2 regions of the Roseimaritima multifibrata genome follow, and region 1 is predicted to be linked to the other one. Evidence: riboswitches for the same ligand, from Rfam matches in the RefSeq annotation. Region 1 holds a riboswitch; the other holds the start of a gene.
The links. Region 1 has a riboswitch for cobalamin ahead of FF011L_RS15395 (PEP-CTERM sorting domain-containing protein). Riboswitches for the same ligand answer to the same signal wherever they lie in the genome.

Region 1 (9,673 bases):
TTCACCTGCTCCAGCGAGTCAAAACCAATGACGACGCAGTCGATCTCCGTGATCGTCACCTGTGAACATGGAGGCAATCGAATCCCATCTCCGTACGGCACGCTCTTTCGGTCGGCCATCGCACAACAGGAATTGCAAAGCCACCGCGGGTACGACCCTGGAGCTCTCGCGATTGCGAAGATTCTTGCCAAAACATTTGCTGCCAACATTTTTCACAGCACGGTTTCGAGGTTGCTGGTCGACCTAAATCGATGCCTCGATTCCCCACAGTTGTTCTCGGAATTCGTTCCGGAGAGTGTCGAACAACGAAGTGAAATCCTTCGCCAGCACTACACTCCGTATCGACGACAGGTTACCGATGAAGTTGCCGCAAAGATTAGCGAAGAGGGCAGGGTGGTCCACCTATCGATCCACACTTTCACCGGTCAGTTTCGCGGAGAAGAACGAGACTTCGACATCGGAGTTTTATACGATCCCAAAAGGTGTTCAGAACGCAGGTTCGCGGAGAGAACGCTTGAATCGTTAAGGCTCCGAAGGTTCGCCGCGTTTGCCAACCGCCCCTACCTTGGGACCGATGATGGGCTGACAACCACGCTTAGGCAAACGTTTGCCGCCGATCAGTACATCGGCATAGAAATCGAAATCAATAACCGAATCGCAAGTCTTAGCGAAGCGACTCAGACCGATTGGGCGAAGCGTATCGGATCCGCCTGCATGGACAGTTTGCTGGACGCTGCATCCGAAAGATAAAACGCAACTGCAGCCATTGGCGGATTTCAATTGGGATGCTGTGATGCAAGGCATTGGACCACAAAATCCCAACCCGCTGCGTCAGCGAGAGACAGCAATCACGGAAAGCGATCCCTCGCTTACGCATTTTGAAGTTGCGTTTTAGAGGTGATTGCTGTGGTCAATCGTCCTGCTTTCCGAACTCTTGCGGAGGCCTCAAATCATTCGGCTATTCCAGCACCTTTTTAGCTCCAAGTATCGAGAGTTCCGTTTCCGGGCTCGCCCTGGCGGACTCGCAATTGGCAGCTACCTTATTGGGCGCTCAATAGGCTGTTCTCCGCTATCACCAAAATCGCAACGATAAACTTCCTGTTCCACACGGATTCGCGGTCGCCCAGTGAGACTACAGAGTCGCCAAATTTCGATTCAGCATATTGGCACCGTAATACCGTCGATACTTTGCCTTGCGTTCCAAGTCGTGAATGACGGTTTCTGTAAAATCGACGCCGGTGAGCGCTTTGCAGCTTCCCAAGCCTCCAGGGCTGAACACGTTGATCTCCATCAGCTTATCTTCCACGATATCCAAACCGACCAGGAACATTCCATCCTGCACCAGTTTCGGGCGAACCATTTCAACCAATTCCAACATTTTGTCCGTGACTTCTGCTTCGACTCCTTTACCGCCCGAGTGCATGTTGCTGCGAGCGTCGCCCGTGTCGTTTCGGCGGCGGAAAGCCGCGTATTTCCCGTCTTGTTGTAGCGGGCGACCATTCAGCACGAACATCCTGACATCTCCGTTGATGGCAGCGGGCAGGTACTCCTGGGCAATGCAGTAACCATCACGGATCACCGCTTCGATCATCTGATTCAAATTAGCTTTCTCATCTTCGCCGATCAAGAAGACGCTCTGCCCACCCGACCCCTGCAACGGCTTAATGACAACCTTGTCGTGCTGCTCGGCGATGAACGCCTTAATGTCGTTGGCATCGCGACTAATGCAGGTCCGAGGCCGCACCTGTTCTGGAAAATGTTGAAAGTAGGTCTTGTTTAGGGCGTTTGCCAAGCTGAATGGATCATTCAGCACGATCACCCCACGAGACGCGGCAAGCTGCCCAAAAAGAATCCCTGTGGTTTGAGCCCACGGTCGATCGGTCGCATCGTCGGAGGGATCGTTTCGAAGCAACAATACATCAAGATCATCTAGGCTGATCCGTTGGCTCGGCTCGTCCGGATCTTGAATCTTTCCAAGATACTCTTTGAGCGAATCATACTTGCCACCGTTAGCGGATCGAACATGTGCCTGTATCGATCCATCAGGTGCATAAATAAAGTCGCCGACCCCCAACAAAAAGCTCTCGTGCCCCATGTTCACGGCGGACATCGCCAATCGCGTAGTGGTGAAGCCCGATTGTTCAGTCATGACGTCATTGACAACAAATCCAATTTTCATCAATCGGTATCCGTAAGGTTGAGGACCGACTTGCCACGAACAGCTTCAAGCCGTTCGCGACATTTAGGGTCGTCCCAGAAACGAGGCAATAATTTTGGCGGCGTGATAATGCCACGGCGCCGCAGTTCCTGAATGTAGGGAATGTGTTGCAAGCCGATCTTTCCGACGTACAAGGGTTCAATGTCGTGCCCTGCTGCCAAGTATTCCAACAGATTTCGCAAGCCGCGAAGGTAGATCACATCTTTGGTTAATCCACCACCACGAAAGACCCTCAGCGTCGTGTTAAATGCCGACCGGTTCTTGAAACCGTAACGTTCGTTCAGTGTATCAACGACTTTTGCAAACGGTGTGCCGGAGACCAACAGGTCGGTCGCGATAACTCTTGCCGCCAAAGTACGCAGGCGACTGACCGTCAACCCGCCAACCAAATACTCTGCAAGAACCGCTAGCCCCTCTTGAAGTTCGTCGTAGCCAGCCAGCCCTGCGCTTAATTGCCTAAAGGGTTGGCAGCGACCATTAAAATAGGTCAGCAGATGCGTTCCAATTTCGTGATGCAGCAGTGGTCCAACGCGAGCGGCAGAAATATTGATCGAATCCGAGATGAGCAGTCGATCCTTCGACACCATAATCCCGGACGCAATCGTCTTGGAAATTTCAACACTTGGGCTGAATTCGCACATCTGTTTCTGGTAATAGCGGATCTCCTCGCGAGCAGCGGCTGCAAGCTGTGTCGCATTGACACACTCGGTCGCTGTCACGTCCTCTTTGCCGCACAGTCCAGTAGAGGCTCTAGCGCCTTTCTTTGACCGTTCGAGTATTGCCGTAGCAAGTTCCACAAGCGGATCCTCGGGGCCCCCGTAAAGCTGCAAACTGCTAGAGAGAAAATTGGAATACTGTGGATGATCGCCGATCGTCGTTTCCGGCAGATGTAAATCACGGAGCGACGTTAATTGCCGATCAATCTCGTCCTGTTTCTCCCAGAAAAGAAAAGCAAGGGTGGGGTCTTCGACTCGCTCGATTTCGATCGAAAACAACCTGCGTTTCAATAGGTTCGGATGATAAGGCAAGTGGCGGTATTGAAGGGGTAGCAGTTCGTTATCTGCGTCTTTGCAATAGTGATCACGAATCCTATCCGCATTGGTGGGAGTCACCTGGAGCAGGTAATCGAAAGAATCCGATACATCACACAACTGTTTGTCGACCACTCGCGCCGCCTTGACCAATGCCGAAGGCCCAAACGTCTGATGGTGTGTATCGCTGGGCTTTTCATCCCCGCTAGTGAATTCGGCAACGGCTCTGCGATACGCCCGGGCGAGTTGTTGGCGCAGACGCTGCAGGACGAGAGGAAAGACCTTGCCGGAATCTCCATCAAGATAGAAAGGTCTAACTCTCAAGCAGATGGAACAATGGGTCGTTCCACTGGAATCCGACGATAGACCACGGCTGAGGATTGTCTCGCATTTTGTACTCCGATCGACGCGGGCCGGTCGATCGCCGACCTGAATCGCCGACAGTTCTTTCTCCATAACATCTAGCGTCGATGGCAAAAAGGACTCATCCACCGAAGAGATCTGAAAGTCGAACGCAAGCGTATCGTCAACCGTCACTTCAATCAGCAAGAAGAGACCGAAGTGCTCCTGCATCGCACCGCGAATCTGGTCTACAAGGTACGTAAGACCTTCGTCATGCGACGGTTCCCCAGACGCGAACAGATACGCAGCTTCGGTTGTAACCAACTGGTGATTAAGGTCGGTGCCGGCTGCGGCCGAATCCGCCCCTGACCGAAAAACACAAAGAAATGGCAATTGGCGATCCATACGCAATCGCCCGCCATTGGGCACATTCCTGCGGACTCGCTGATTCTTAGCCAAACGTTCACAGGATGCATCCGCAGTCGATTTGTAAGCCGATGTGATTTCAACCATATCGTTATTGCTGTCGCGTTTCACTTGAATACTATTGCTCCTTCATTGCCGTGAGCGCGTCACGCACTCCTGGCAAAGTCGATCTCAGTGCATTGTAAATAGCTTCGACCTCGCTTGGGTCGGCTTCTCCTTCCCATTCATCCATGAAGAATTTTTTGAATTCAATCGAGATCGCGCAAACTTGCTTGGGAAAGGTTTGGTGAATCCATTCAGCGAAATGCCCTCCTAGAAATTTTACGTTCTCACGAACATCAAGATTGCGTCCACGGAAATCATAAGCCCGCAGGTCCGAGATAAACCGATCCACGACGGGCCCCCAGTATTCGCGATCCATCGTGCCAGTCCCGATATTCACCTCTGGGTTTTTCCTAGCATCCGCAGGAGGCCCATCCGCCCCATCGCGGCGGTGGTTGTACGTGTGCAAATCATAGACGACCACCTTGCCATATTCTTCAACCATTTCGCGAAGAAGCTCTTCGACATCTTCGTAGAATTGGTCGTATTCGGCCAACGATGCATCAATCATTTGCTGCTTAGGGGGGGTATCCCAAACCTTCATTCCCCAGGCATCGGCTGGCGTTTCATAGACCGCCTTATCTCGGGGACGATTTAGATCGACTTCAAATCGAGACCGCAGACCAACGATTTGCGTTTTCGCAATTTGAGTCCATTCGCCAGTGACCGGATCTTCTTCCCGGAGCTGCTGTTCCTCATCGATCGCCAAGTGGCGCTCGATGTTCTTACGCGTGTCGTGGCCGTTGTGGATCGCCGCCGCGACGACGGGCCCCGTGCCGCGCTGAAAAATGCAATGGGGTGAAAGTGACACGAGACGGTTCCTAAATGAAGGAAGTGAGACTTCTGTTTGTCAACAAACCTATCAAAGCGATCAGGTTGGATCTCGCGGGAGGGTAGCGAATCCCGTACCGATCCAACCGAACCGGTCGCTTTAAGCGCTGGGTCCACAACTGCCAATCCGATCGATTCCCGCTCAACTTAGGGCCGTTGGGCTACGCAAACCGGGCTAAATGACCATCGGCACATACTTTGCTTATCCATTTCAGCATTCCCCGCTGCCGTCGGAAGATGTCACGGGTGCCGATAATTTTTCATGACTAATTCCAAAGCTAACAGGATAACGAAAATGTCTTACGAAACGAAAACCGATTTGAACGACACGACCATCGAAAAACTGCAAAAATTGATTCAGGCAAACATCGACGCTTGTAACGGATTCCGTGAATCAGCCGAAGAATTAGACGATCCAGCTTTGTCAGCTCTTTTTCGTGAACTGGGCGATCAACGCTCGGAGTTGGCTACGGAATTACAGGAGTATGTTGTCTTCAACGGAGAGGTACCCGAAGACGACGGCAGTGTTGCCGCGAAGACCCATCGCATTTGGATCAACATCCGAGCCAAATTGAATGGCGGAGATCCCTATGTCATTTTGATCGAAGCCGAACGAGGCGAAGACCACGCAAAAGCAGCCTACGAAGATGTATTGAAGGAGACCGCCGGCAGCGCGATGAATGACGTCCTCACACGACAATATCGGGTCGTCAAAGCGGGGCACGATAAAGTCCGAGATCTGCGAGATTCATTCGCCAAGAAATAGGCAGCCTTTTTAGTGAGCCGCTGGAGACGTTAAAGGTTTGGGCGACGGTTGAGAGCTCCCCCCTCTCGTCGCCCCTGAACGCTTGCGGAAAAATGGTTTGGTTTCCAGTGCTTGCCGTCGGAATTTCTTTAGCCTAGCGGCGGCAGATGCTTCTCAGCGACGCGTGCCCTGTACCATCTGCGTTGGCATCTGCGGGCGCCCTCCCTAGCGGATCGGCATAAGGCGACCGGCAAATGCATCATGCTTTCAACACGATTGCCGGGCGGCTCGCACCGTTCCGCCAAAAAAGTTGGAAACATTGGGTTCGAACCGCCGGTAGAAAAAGAAAAAAGCAAAAGGGCCCACGACGAGGTCGTTTGCCTGCGATATCCGGACAAACCACAAAATCGCAAGTACAGCTTTCGAAGATTCAATCGGTGTTGCCGGTTGCTTCGTGGCACCCCAAATTTGGGGAGTAGGTTTCAGCGCCCGACCACTCCTCTTGCGAGCAAAGACTTTCCCATGGCGCGCCCGATGAACCCCATCCTTCGATTAGTGATTGCCGTTTCGATTGCAATCCCCATCACGATCGCTGCTCTTCTGATGCTTGTGGAGTCGCCGATGGCCATTGTCGACAACGTCGTCAGCAAACTGCCTGTCGAAACCGTCTCATGGACTGGACGCCAGCCAGCAGAGCCTGCGGTGGTCGGGACTTGGCCGCCCTTGAAAGGCGAACGTTATCCCGAATTGCTCCTCAACGATCAAAACGGAGACGCCGTCCGATTGAGCGATTTTGCGGGCAAGGTGATCTTTCTAGAGCTTGCCGCGATACCGTGCAAAGGCTGCCAAGCGTTCGCAGGTGGTCAGCAATTCGGCGGCTTTGGCGGGGTCCCAGTGCAACCCGACCTGCAATCGATCCATCACTACGCCAAGCGTTATGCCGGAGTCGACCTAGATGCGGACGACGTCGTGTTCGTGCAGTTGCTGTTGTATGGAAGTTCGATGAGCAGCCCAACGCCTGAAGAGGTCGCAGGCTGGGCAGATCATTTTCAAATGGAACGAACCGACAACAGAATCGTTCTTCGTGGCGACCCATCGATGCTAGGCGTCGAAACCTACGAAAAGATCCCAGGCTTCCACTTGATCGATGAGGACTTCGTACTCAAATTCGACTCCAGCGGCCATCATCCCGAAGATGATCTCTACCGCGATCTACTCCCCGCCTTGGGGCGCATGACCAACTAGATTCGTCCCCAAAGAGTCTTGCGGATTCCGCGTCCAGTTATCGAGCGACGAACGCCCGACAACTGGAAACGCTGAACCTGCTGTCAAATATCTTATCCTGCCCGCCCAACAGACAGGCGTTTTCGGTTTCTCTTAAACGCGATCAAACCTATCGACAAAGCGAGTATGGCGAAGCTGCCCGGTTCAGGGACGGACGCCACATTCAGCACGCCAACCCCCAAACCAGGTCCGAGTCGAAAATCGAAGCCTCCGGAACCACTTGTCACCCAGTTGTCTCGAATTGGATTGCCTAGGCTGTCCGTAAAAGCACCATTCCCAGGGATGTCGAACATCCGCACAAACTGAATGTTGTTTAGATCCAATAAACCTGCGGCGACCAACGGGTCAGTGCTGAGGTCATCCAAGTCGAACGGAGTCCCGTAACCGGCAGCATGTTTTCCAGCCAGGTTATACACATTGGTAACATCGAACCCGACAAATGATGTCCCAAAACCGCCGGCCAACGGTCCGCCGTTTAAATAGATGCTGGGAAACCTGGCAAAGTCTGTCCCATTACTAGAAACATCGACATAAGCGAACTCCGCAAACAGACCAGACACGCCGTCGCCATTGGTGCCGAACCGAAATCCATTTTCGAAAACTGCAAAATCAGCGCCACTACCGTTCCGTATTCCAGTTGGAAAACTAACGGTCAAATAGCCAGGCGAGACCCCCGCAGCGATCTGAGTCGCATCAAGATCGCCCAAGCTGTTAAAACCACCCGATTGATTGATCACCGTTGCACCACGCGGAGCAAAAGCGGTTCGATCCGGATCGATTGCATCGGCCCATTCAACAAACCGAACATCCCCCGAGGCTATCGCTCCATCGATCAAGTTGAAGGTGTCGGTAGGTCCTGAGTAGATTCCCGCCAGGGCTGTGGAGGGAAAGAGCAAACAGACAGCCGTCAAGGCTGTCAGAAAAGGAAACGGAAACGAGTAAAGCATGGAGTCATTCCTTCGCCATCGGAACCCAGGTCAGCGATACCTTCGACAGGCGCGCAACTTCATCTCAACCGAACATTGACTCAAAACTTCAAGAGGTCAATGCACGGATCAAAAGTGCACGCGGACGAGGAATCACAACACAGGAACGTGAGTATCAAGCAAATCCAACGAGCCGCGAACTACCGATGTAACCGCTAGGTTTCCATCCCAAAGGTCCCGCAAAGCTCATTGCAACGATCGCCCCAATCCAAGAGGGCACGTAACCGTCTGTTCCGTGGTAGGTCTTCTGACTCACTGCCTATCAATTTCCCTAGCTTTCTCACCCGGTTCCCCAAGCAATAGCTCTTCAATCAAGAAGGAAAGTTGACTTTAAAGCGTCGAAAAAAACGCCTAACGGCAGTTCACAGCGGCTGGACCGTCCCGGACTCACCTTCGCAAAAAGGCTCACCGGAGTTCCCTGTTCGCGAACCTTGAAAGAAACAAGATTCGCCACCACGAACGGGCGTGATTCTAACCAGCCGAACAGCCCAGTCAAGCACCGCCACCCACCAAGAAAACCACGTCGTCCTCTCCACGCAAAAGTAAAACAAGAAAAGAGTTTCAACCGCGAAAAACGCAAAAGACGCGAAAGAAAGAAACACCAACTTAAAAACCTGCCTGACCTTCGAGAATCCGTTTTCGCGTATTTCGAGTATTTCGCGGTTGAAAAAATCAGCAGGCACGGCTCTCATCGGCAACCAAAACAGGGAAAGGATTTCAACCGCGAAAAACGCAAAAGACGCGAAAGAAAGAAACACCAACTAAAAAACCTGCCCGACTTTCGAGAATCAGTTTTCGCGTATTTCGTGTATTTCGCGGTTGAAAAAAATCAGCAGGTGCAGCGCCCAGCCGCAACCAAAACAAGAAAAGGATTTCAACCGCGAAAAACGCAAAAGACGCGAAAGAAAGAAACACCAACTTAAAAAACCTGACTGGCTTTCGAGAATCCGTTTTCGCGTATTTCGAGTATTCCGCGGTTGAAAAAAACAGCAGGCGCAGCGCCCATCCGCAACCAAAACAGGGAAAGGTTTCAACCGCGAAAAACGCAAAAGACGCGAAAGAAAGAAACACCAACTAAAAAACCTGCCTGACTTTCGAGAATCCGTTTTCGCGTATTTCGTGTATTTCGCGGTTGAAAAATCAGCAGGCGCAGCTCCCCATCCGCAACAAAACCGGGAAAGGTTTCAACCGCGAAAAACGCAAAAGACGCGAAAGAAAGAAACACCAACTTAAAAAACCTGAGCTGACTTTCGAGAATCCGTTTTCGCGTATTTCGTGTATTTCGCGGTTGTAAAAATCTGCAGGCGCGGCTCCCCATCCTACGTCTAAACGGTGCCGCGAACTCTTCCTCTTTGTAGAATCGTTTTTCTGCGATTTCACTCTCGACGTGCCTTACCCGTACGTCGCCCAGATGATCTATGACTCAACAAATGGGGAGATAGAAGAATGAGTATCGTGTTCAAAGACGAATCGTATCGCATCATGGGTGCATGCTTTGAAGTCTACAAAGAAAAAGGCTGCGGGTTCCTTGAGTCGGTGTTTCAAGAGTGTTTGTCACTTGAGTTTGGTTTCTCAGAAATCGCATTTCTCGAACACCCCGAATTGAAACTGAGCTACAAGGGCAAACCGCTTCGGCAAGTCTTTAAACCTGACTTCCTTTGCTTTGGAAAGATCATCTTAGAAATCAAGGCGGTTTCCTCACTAAATG
Region 2 (9,673 bases), 830 kb from region 1:
TCTGTTTTTAGCATCCGGTTTTCGTAACCGATCAGGCGGTAGGCGCTGACTTCCTTGGGATTGAATTCAACTTGGATTTTTACGTCCTTGGCGATCGTCACCAAAGTGCTGTTGGTCTGCTGGACAAAAACCTTGTGGGCTTCGTTGGCAGCATCGATGAAAGCGTAGTTGCCGTTGCCGCGGTTGCTGATCTGTTCCAACATCGAATCGTTATGGTTTCCCATCCCAAACGCCAGAACCGAAAGAAAAATGCCTCCTTTGGATTCTTTCTCGGCCAGTTCGACAAGATCATCGGTGCTGGTCGTGCCGACATTAAAATCGCCGTCGGTGCAAAGCAGGACTCGGTTGACGCCCCCTTCAATGAAGTGGTCGCGAGCGACGTTGTAGGCCAGACGAATCCCATCCCCGCCGTTGGTGCTCCCCCCGGCCGATAGCCGTTCCAGAGCCTTGAAAATGGTGGCGTGTTGGTCGGCCGAAGTCGAATCGAGGACCAACCCGGTTGCCGAGGCGTAGACGACTATCGCCACCCGATCATTTTCACCCAATTGTTTCAGCAGCATCTGCATTCCCTTCACCGCCAGGGGAAGTTTGTTGGGCTGGTTCATCGATCCCGATACGTCCAGCAAAAAGACCAAGTTGCTGGCCGGACGATCTTCGTTGGCGATCTCTCGGCCTTGGATGCCGATGCGAGCGAGCCGATGTTCGGGCTTCCAGGGACAGGCCGCAATTTCAACCGAGGCGCCAAAGGGAACCGGCGGAGTTGAATCGGCGTCGTCGGATTCGATTTTTTCGTTGGCACCCTCTGCCGAGCCACCCTCTGCGGAGCCACGTTCGATCGCCTCGGGTTGGGTCGCTTGGCTGTAGTCGTAGTTAAAGTAATTGATTAATTCTTCGATCCGGACCGCGGAAGGTTGCGGAAGGTGATTTTGACGGATGTAGCTGCGGACTTTGCTGTAAGAGGCCGTGTCGACGTCGATCGAAAAAGTACTTTGAGGTGCCTTGGTGACGGGCATGAAGGGATTGTCGGTAATCGATTTAAAGCGGTCGCCGGAGGAACCTTCGGCGATTTCAAAACCGGTCTGGGCAAGTTCTTCTTCCTCTTGGATGATGATGCGTGGGGTGACCATCTGCATCATGGATTCTGCGGAGTCTTTTGTGGTGCGTAATTCGACGGAGTAAGTTTCAAGTTCGGGATGGCTGGCCGCTGGCATCCCCGCAACTCCACGTCCCCTTTCGTCAGTGTTAGGGGATTTTGCCAGGCGGGTGGACAATGAATCGGTGCCCGGTTGAAGTTGCGATTCAAAACGGGGCGCTGACGGTTGAGGGGCGTCAGAAGACTTGGAAGAATCGTCCGCCGAGGGAGAACTGAAGGGGGCGTCCCCGCCGCCTGCCATGCCCATGCCGCCTTCGGTGCCCATGCCGCCTGCCATGCCCATGTTCATGCCGCCCCTACCCATTTCCATGCCCATGTCGCCCTCCATATCCATTTCCATCCCGGGCAAGCCACTTGGCGCCCATTCGGTGGCTCGCGGTGGGACGCCCGGAATTCCTCCTGCTTGGAGCGAATGGAGTTCATTGCTTTGTTGGGACTGTTGACGCTCTGACTCTTTGCGACCCGCACTTTCGGCAACGCTTTCAATTAGCGGTTGTTCCGCGGAAGCGATGCTTGCCGAATCGGGAACGTTTAGCTGGGTTGGTGCGTCGGTTGCCGGAGTGAATTCGGTGTCGCCACCCAAATCGGTTGACGAATTGAACGCGACATCGCCAGTCGATCCCGACTGCAGCGACCGATAGACATAGTTTCCTCCTGCGAGGCATGCGACCAATGGGATCCCGATCGCCGCAATGCTTAACCAAGTTTTATTGGAATGCGTTCGGATCGGAGCGGGAGGTGAGGCTTGAGCGACGGAGGCTTGTGCGATCGATTGCCGGCGTGCTGGATCGAGGGCTGGCGATTCTTCGCTGCCGAAGAGTCCGCGCAGGTCTTGCGAAAGCATCGTGACTTCGCGAACCGCTTCTTGGAGTTCCGGATTTTGAGCCATTTGTTGCTCGAATTCGGCCCGCTCGGCGGCCGTCATCCCTTCCATCACATATTCGGTGATGCGGGGATCGTTGGGATTTAAATCGGTCATTGTGGATACCCTAAAACGAAGGATAGGAGATGTCTAAAAGAGGAAGCTCGCTTCAGTTCGTCCGCAAGCGGGAGCGAAGCGTGGTGACGGCGGCGTGTAATTGGACGCCGACGTTGCTGACGGTAATGCCCGTCACCTCCGCAATCTCGCGGTAGCTGAGGCCGGCTTGAAGTCGCAGCCGGAGGACTTCTTTTTGGCGAGCCGGCAGGTCGGCGACCAAGGTGGCAAGTCGCCGTTGTTCGTCAACTTGTTCGGCGGCATCACAGGGACTTCCCTGCTCGCTTTCCACCTGAGACATCTGGTCCGGTTTTAAAACCTGTGGCGTATGGAGACGTTGCATGTCAATCACCCGAGTTCGGCAGACGGTAAACAGCCAAGCCGCGATCCGCCCCTCAAGCAGAGAGGAATCTTCGCGGCACAATCGCAAGAAGGTCTCTTGCACCGCATCCTGAGCCGCTTCGCGATTCCCACCGTTCATCTTCAGCGCGTACGAAAGCAGAGGGCGTTCGTAACGCTCCACCCAGCCTTGGATTTGCTGGTGATGATCGGGGGCCGAGTTCGATGACAATTCGGTTTCCTTCGTAGGGCGTTGGATCATTCCAACGTTCGAAAGGATAAGCAGACGCTTCAGGAATACACTCCAGACAACGCCCTACCAACCGATTTCTTAGCAACAAAAAAAGATATTTTCCGCAGGCCCGTTTTTCGCCGAATGTTTGAAGGGCCGCCATTCGAAATTTAATACGGTAAAGCAACCGTTTGACCCTAAGTTTCGGGACATTGGTCCTAAGCCGTCCGCCCCGTGACGCGTCGGGTTGGGGTTTTCTGGTGCCTCGCTCTCATTAGCGTAGTGGACGAGGCAACGAGTCCCATATTGCCGGACTCGTTGCCTCGTCCACTACGCCATTTATTGATGCGACGTTCCCCGCGAAAGGCTACAACCTCCCTCCGCTTTCGACTAAATCGACATGCGGCAAGTCGTCCGGCCTTTTTTATGGAGCGGTTGCCGGGCCGGACGGCTCGCGCCGTTCCGCTAAGAAAGTAGACGGCATTGCTTGGCGTCAGCTGGCGAGCGACGCGAATCGATTGCGGATTCGGCGAGCGCTAGTGGCTAATACCAACGCTCCTATGCACAACAGACTGGTTGGTTCAGGGACGGCGGCCGCTTGGAATGCAATGTTATCGATGGCAACGTAGGCGGGTGTGTTCATCCCAAACATCCCTACATCACTGCTGGCCAATGAGATGCCGATCGAGCGAGCGTTCCCCAGCGAGGATAGGTCAACGGTCTGCCAACTATCGATGATGTAGTCGTCTGCATTGTCCGCGAAACGGTAATCGGCCAAAAAGAAGTCGACCGAACCAAGAGACGAACCTCCAGCGTTTGAACTGTCAAATCCTGTGAAGGTGACTTGGAAAAAGTCTTCGTCGTCGCCGGTCGTCCCCCCAAACTCTTTTGCGAACGCGTCACCATTAAGCATGGAGAGGTAGGCGTAGGTGGCGTTCGTGACCGCGATCGAAGAGATCTTTTCACTGCCGGGAAGATTAAAATAGGCGCCGTTGGGACTGAACGTGGTGCCGATAACGTAGTTCCCGCTACCGCTTGCGTCGGTCCCCGGGACGGCAGACCACTGGTTGGTGTGGCCGGCGGTGGTGTTGTCGGAGACGTTGGAATAGCTCCAGCCAGGGCCGTAAGTCCCTGTGTTAAAGGTGGCTCCCTGCGATGTCCAGGTTCCAGAGCTCGCACCGGCGCCATGGCCATCGAAATAGCTGTTGGGGCTGAGCGATAATTCGTCAAAGCTGATCATCGTTGCTGCGGAAGCTGACAGTGGCAAAACGGTGGTCGCCAAGGCAATCAAAAGGAATCGTGAAGCGTTCATCGTGGTGGTTTCTCTGGAGGAATAATGAAGAAAGTTTGAAAAATGGTTGTTCAGTGGACGCTTGAAAACGTTGGCGACTAAAAGTCGGATGCCGACACGGTTTCTCCGCCCGATCGAGTGATCAATTTGCCGAGGATCGTTTTGTCGATGGTTTCGGCCATGAACTGAGTTCGTCCATCGGCGAATAACACGATCGCTCCGCTGGGGTGCAATGAGCGGATTTCGTTGTCTCCGACCCAGGCTTCCGGATCGTTGATTCCGTAGGCTTGGACGAACACGTTTCGACCGTTGATCCATTCGCTGTCCGGGCCGCCAACGTCCTCGGCAACGGCCAGCGTTTGAGTCAATCCATCGCGAATGCCGCGGAAAGAAATCGCGGTCTCATAAAGAAACAGCCCGTCTTCGGGGATCGAGTCATTGATCCGTTCGCCATACAGCCCGCCATAGTCGGTTCGGCCGCGAGTTTGGATTTTTTCAGGGGCCGTTGGGCATTCGTATGCGGAGATTCGTTGAGCGGCTGCGGCAGCGTTTTCGGGGGCATCAAAGGCGAGCCCAAAATCGATTTGGTCGTGAACGTTTTGCTGTTCCAAAAAGGGCAACAGCATCGCCGACCAAGCCATCTGCCGGTGCGTTGGAGGGGAGGAAAAACTGCGCCATTCCAAGCAGCCCATGGGGAGGCTTTTATGAACGTCGTGGTACATGTGCAAAGCGATCCCCAGCTGATGGAGATTGTTTTTGCACTGTGTTTTCCTTGCCGCTTCGCGGACCGCTTGCACCGCGGGAAGAAGCAGCCCGACCAAAATTCCAATGATCGCTATCACCACCAACAGTTCGACAAGTGTGAAGCCGGATCGAGGTGGTTTGCTGTCGGTTTGGGCGTCGGATTCCGGTTGGGTATCGGTCAGCCAGTCGGCAGCATTCAGTCGATCCTCGGCGCGTTGGAGGCATGCCCGACGCGCTGGATTGGACCAATTCGACCAGTTTCCGATTTCGGCTCGAGACCTTCCGCAGCCGGTGCAGATTTGATCTTGGTTCAGCTTGCAAATTTTGATGCACGGGGACGGCACAGGCCGAAAGGCTTGAGGTCCGGGTAACGAAAAATCTGGCATTGTCGGTGTCCGGGAAACCGGGACAGCCGTTTTCGATCAACAGACTTTCTGTTCGCGCGTACCTTCAGCCGGTTGTTAGCGTCTTTGTTTAAAAACGTAACAATGAAAGCGGGGTGAACAAAGCTGTTGAAAACGAAAGTCCCGGGGGGTGATCCGTGGAAACGGGGATCAGTGGGCTTATGGAATCAAGTACGAAGACACATAAACTCACTGCAACGACCGCCCCAATCCGAGAGGGCACTTAATCGTTTTGTCGTGGTAGGTCTTCTGACTCGCCACCTTTCCAATCGCTCACTGCCTTCTCACTCGCAACGCGAGCAATGGCACTTCCAAAGAAGGAGCAACGGGAGCAATTCTCCTGTGAGAATTGCCAGTGACACACAGCGGCCGGACCGTCCCGGAATTTCACCGGTATTCCCTGTTTACCTGAAGGTTTAACGAACCCTCAGGTCACCACGAACAACAAATAGCCTAGGCAAGCGATTGGCACGAGTCAACGTCCCCCTGTTGGCGTTCCTGTCTAGGTAACGCGTGTAGGCGAAAGAACGGTCCCTTGAAGTTACTTTCGCGGGGGAGGTGCGTTTTATAAATGAAGAAAGTCCGGCTCCCCTCGCCCTTAAAACAAGCTCGCTTAAAACAGGTTTGATACTGGACCAACGGTTCGCCAGCGAATGCAATTAAGGTCGATTCAAAGGCTTGTTTTTGGGGAGAGGGGCCGACAGCGTTGGGCAAGGCGTGGCATAATCGCTTGAAATCCGAGGCTTTCACGGCGTCTTCGCTACAAAATCGCCGCCTGGAAATCTCCCCCTCTCCCCCAAGTGAGCTCCACTAAATCAAACAAAGAGGCAGAGATCACGCAATGAGCTAGCAGAGATTTCTTCTGCAACAAAGAGCTCACTTAGGGGCGAGGGGAGCCAGACTTTCTTCATTTATAAATCGCACGTCCCGAGCGAAAGGCAACAATCACTAATTCAGCAAGCCGTTGCGCCAACGGCAAGTATCTGCCGCCCGCTGGGCTAAAAGCACGGCACTCAGACTCGGATGGGCTGGCGTGAAATCGTCACCTTTTTAGCTCCAAATATCGAGAGTTCCGTTTCCGGGCTTGCCCCGGACCGGGACTAGCCCGGCGGAAGCAGACAGGGACCGTTCAGCTGTCGAAATCCCAACCCGCTGCGTAAGCGAGGGACAGCAATAGCCAGGCACGATCCTTCGCTAACGCAGCGGGTTGGGATCTTTTGATGCCTTGTCGCATCTCAGCAACCCGCCTTGGAAACCGTCACTGAATGATTTCACGTCCCACCCCGTGGGGTAGTCGATGTTCCTAAGCACGGACGCGTCGCGATCGTCACCAGTTTTGATTGAATACAAAATTTGCGGTTTCCGCTGCGTCTCTGGTAGAAAGAAGGGAAGCAGTCTTTTGTTACTGCAGAGGACGTTTGTCTTCGCTAACCGGATTTTTGCCGAGAGGGCTGCGATGGAATTTGTGAGTGGACTGAAAACGACAACTTGGCGAGACGTCCTCTTCGGCGTTCTGGTCGTGGGATTGAGCTCGCTTGTCTCCGTTGAAATCGTTCACGCTCAAGCGGTCGTCAGCGCGGCGGCTGCCGGTGAATTTGCGGTTGCTCGAGCGGCGTTGGAACAAGCGCCCGCGAATCAGCGTGATCCTGGATGGGCTGGCTTAGCTGAACAGCAAGCCGCTGCGAGGGCTTGGACGGGGGCATCGCGATCGCTTTCCCATGTCGCTGATCCCGCTGATCAGGCTGCAGGGATTCGAGCCGTCCGCGACAATCGTTTTGGAGCCGGTAGCCTTGCGGATTTTTCTTCCTTGATGAATCTGATTCAGACCACCGTCGCGCCGGAATCATGGGAAGAAACGATGGGAGGGCCCTCCACGATGGCGCCCTACTATGGCGGGATCGTGGTCGATTCAAGCGGCTTGGTGACCGAACTGGTGACCTCGGAAAATCTACGGAATCGCTCCGGTTTTCCCTCGGACCTATTATTGGCCCCCAGTGCGGATGCAGGTCGTTCAAACGACAGCCTCTTGCCCGATTGGACGCGGCCCGCGAAACGACGATACGTTTCACTGAAGCGTTTGGGGGCGGAGTGGGTGCGGATTCAGGCCCTGGGGAAAGCTCCCTCCGCTTCGCTTTATAACTTAGCTGGGCTATCGGAAGTCGATTACGTCTTTATCGATTCGGTCAATGAAGATGTTGTGCTGAGTGGGCCCGTTGGCGGAATCGTTACATCCGATGATTGGCCTCGCGATCGTCTGACGGGAAACGTACCCTGGCAGTTACCGATGCTGTTGGCGGTGGTTCAAGCGGTTGAATCGGGGCAGTCCTTTGGCTGCACGATCGATCCGACCAACAAAGGAATTGCTCAGTCGTTGCAGGTGGCTGAACGGATTGGAAATAAACAGATCCCGGTCGCCGACGCTGCGGAGGCAATGCGAGAGGCGCTGGGGCGACAACGTGTGGAGGTTTTTGGGACGGAACCCGACAGCATGCTGGCCTGGTTTTTGGTCGATGCGGATCGGCACATGAAACAATTGGCGTTGGAGCAGCACCCGCTTCCCGACAGTGTCCCCAGTTACTTAGATCAAGTAACCGCGATGATCGGTCAAGGAGTGCCCAGTGGTACGTTGTTGCGATTGTGGTTCACCGGTCAGCCGTTATCGGTCCAGGCGGACGCGGATCGGACGGTCTTTAAAGTGACAGGCGTTCCCTGTCGCTTGGTTTCCGAAGATCAGCGGCCGGACGTCAACGGAAATCGTAGGCCGGTCGCAACCGATCCCCGAAGTCATCGCTTCGTCCGCGATTTCAATCAGCATCTGCCTGCGATTTCTCGACAGTATCCGATCTATCATTCGCTGCAGAATTTGTACCGTATGGCCGCCGTTGCCCAGTTGCTAAAACAGCATGTTCCCGACCAGGTTCGGCGGCCTATGCAGGCTCCGTTTCTGGTCCGTGGAAATACCACCACGATCAGCCCGCTGCCGGTGCCGACCAGTGTGGATTCGATTGCGGTAATGCAATCGGTGCGTCACGGCAGTAAACGACACCACATCATTGTCGCCAGCGGAGGCATCCATTTGGATCCAACAAACACGCTTCAGCCAAATTTGGAAACCTATCAAACGTTGGCCAGCGTGCGATCTCCGGCAGCCTCCAAGCCAACTCCATCGGATCATTGGTGGTGGGACGGTAATGAACTGGAAAGCGAATAGAAGTCGCGGGACAACCTCGTTCAGATATTGATTCAACGCTGGGACCTGCAATCGATTGCCGGTCAGTCCGCGCACTGGCGAGCATAGCAATGTGATTGTCGCCTTTCGCTCGGGACGTGCGATTTATAGATGAAGAAAGTCTGGCTCCCCTCGCCCCTAAGCGAGCTCTTTGTTGCGGAAGAAATCTCTGCTAGCTCATTGCGTGATCTCTGCCTCTTTGTTTGATTTAGTGGAGCTTGCTTGGGGGCTGGGGGAGAGGGGGAGATTTCCAGGCGGCGATTTTGCAGCGAAGACGTGGTGAACGCCTCGGATTTGAAGCGATTATGCCAGGCCTTGCCCAACGCTGTCGGCCCCTCTCCCCCAGCCCCTCTCCCCCAAAATAAGCCTTTGAATCGACCTTAATTGCATTAGCTGGCGAACCGTTGGTCTTGTATCAAACCTGTTTTAGGCGAGCTTGTTTTGAGGGCGAGGGGAGCCAGACTTTCTTCATTTATTCTTTTCACGCCCTCCGCGAAAGGCTTCAAAAACCGTCACCTATAAACATCGCCTCCTTCGCCCTGCTTAAAACGCCGAGGAAGCGAATGTTTGGCTCGAATTCAGATGCACTTCTGATGTGGGCTGGGCTTGGAACTCTTTTCATTGATAATTGGAGGACCCATTTACCATAGGTGTCAAAAATGCAGATTTCGAGTGATTCCGCGATTCAGTGGGAGCAAACGCCAACGTTGTGCGAGGTTGTGCAGCGAGTTAGTGGAGCAGCGGATGCGAACGTAAGTTTGCGACGCGGACGTTTTGTCTCAGGTGCGGCCGACGGCGTTGAAGTCATTCAGATCGATACCGGCGCCATTTGTGTTTGGGTCTTGCCTACCCGAGGAATGGGGATCTGGAAGATTCAGGCCGGCGAGCAGACCTTGGGATGGAAATCGCCTGTCGAAGGGCCGGTCCATCCTGCTCTGGTACCAATCCATGACGACAGTGGGATTGGCTGGTTGGAGGGATTTGACGAATTGCTGGTCCGCTGCGGATTGGAAAGTAACGGAGCCCCCGAGTGGGATGCCGATGGGAAATTGATCTATCCGCTGCACGGGCGAATCGCCAACCTGCCAGCCGGAAATCTGAAGGTTGAATTCGATGCTGAGAGCGGACGTTTGACACTCTCGGGACAGGTCAATGAATCGCGATTGTTTTTCAAAAATCTGCAACTGGAATCGTGCCTGACGGTCACTGCCGGCCAGTCGCAGGTTCAGGTCGAAGACCGCGTGACCAACCGGATGTCGCAGCCTGCCAAGACTCAGATGTTGTACCACATCAATGTGGGCGTCC

Region 2: another riboswitch for cobalamin. It lies ahead of FF011L_RS18430 (DUF1559 family PulG-like putative transporter); the one in region 1 lies ahead of FF011L_RS15395 (PEP-CTERM sorting domain-containing protein).

Annotation. Positions count from the first base shown of each region.
Region 1 covers NZ_CP036262.1:4,271,457-4,281,129, forward strand. Annotated here, with positions in the region: gene FF011L_RS15360 (glutamate-cysteine ligase family protein) at 1-31, shown strand, start outside; gene FF011L_RS15365 (N-formylglutamate amidohydrolase) at 28-750, shown strand; gene FF011L_RS15370 (glutathione synthetase) at 1,133-2,179, opposite strand; gene FF011L_RS15375 (flavohemoglobin expression-modulating QEGLA motif protein) at 2,179-4,128, opposite strand; gene FF011L_RS15380 (N-formylglutamate amidohydrolase) at 4,136-4,930, opposite strand; gene FF011L_RS15385 (PA2169 family four-helix-bundle protein) at 5,246-5,716, shown strand; gene FF011L_RS15390 (hypothetical protein) at 6,230-6,940, shown strand; gene FF011L_RS15395 (PEP-CTERM sorting domain-containing protein) at 7,033-7,926, opposite strand; cobalamin riboswitch at 8,186-8,438, opposite strand; gene FF011L_RS26370 (hypothetical protein) at 8,397-8,888, shown strand; gene FF011L_RS15400 (GxxExxY protein) at 9,412-9,673, shown strand, end outside.
Region 2 covers NZ_CP036262.1:5,096,919-5,106,591, reverse strand. Annotated here, with positions in the region: gene FF011L_RS26905 (YfbK domain-containing protein) at 1-2,132, opposite strand, end outside; gene FF011L_RS18440 (RNA polymerase sigma factor) at 2,185-2,730, opposite strand; gene FF011L_RS18435 (DUF4465 domain-containing protein) at 3,194-4,012, opposite strand; gene FF011L_RS18430 (DUF1559 family PulG-like putative transporter) at 4,090-5,121, opposite strand; cobalamin riboswitch at 5,362-5,594, opposite strand; gene FF011L_RS18425 (DUF1598 domain-containing protein) at 6,596-8,350, shown strand; gene FF011L_RS18420 (aldose 1-epimerase family protein) at 9,028-9,673, shown strand, end outside.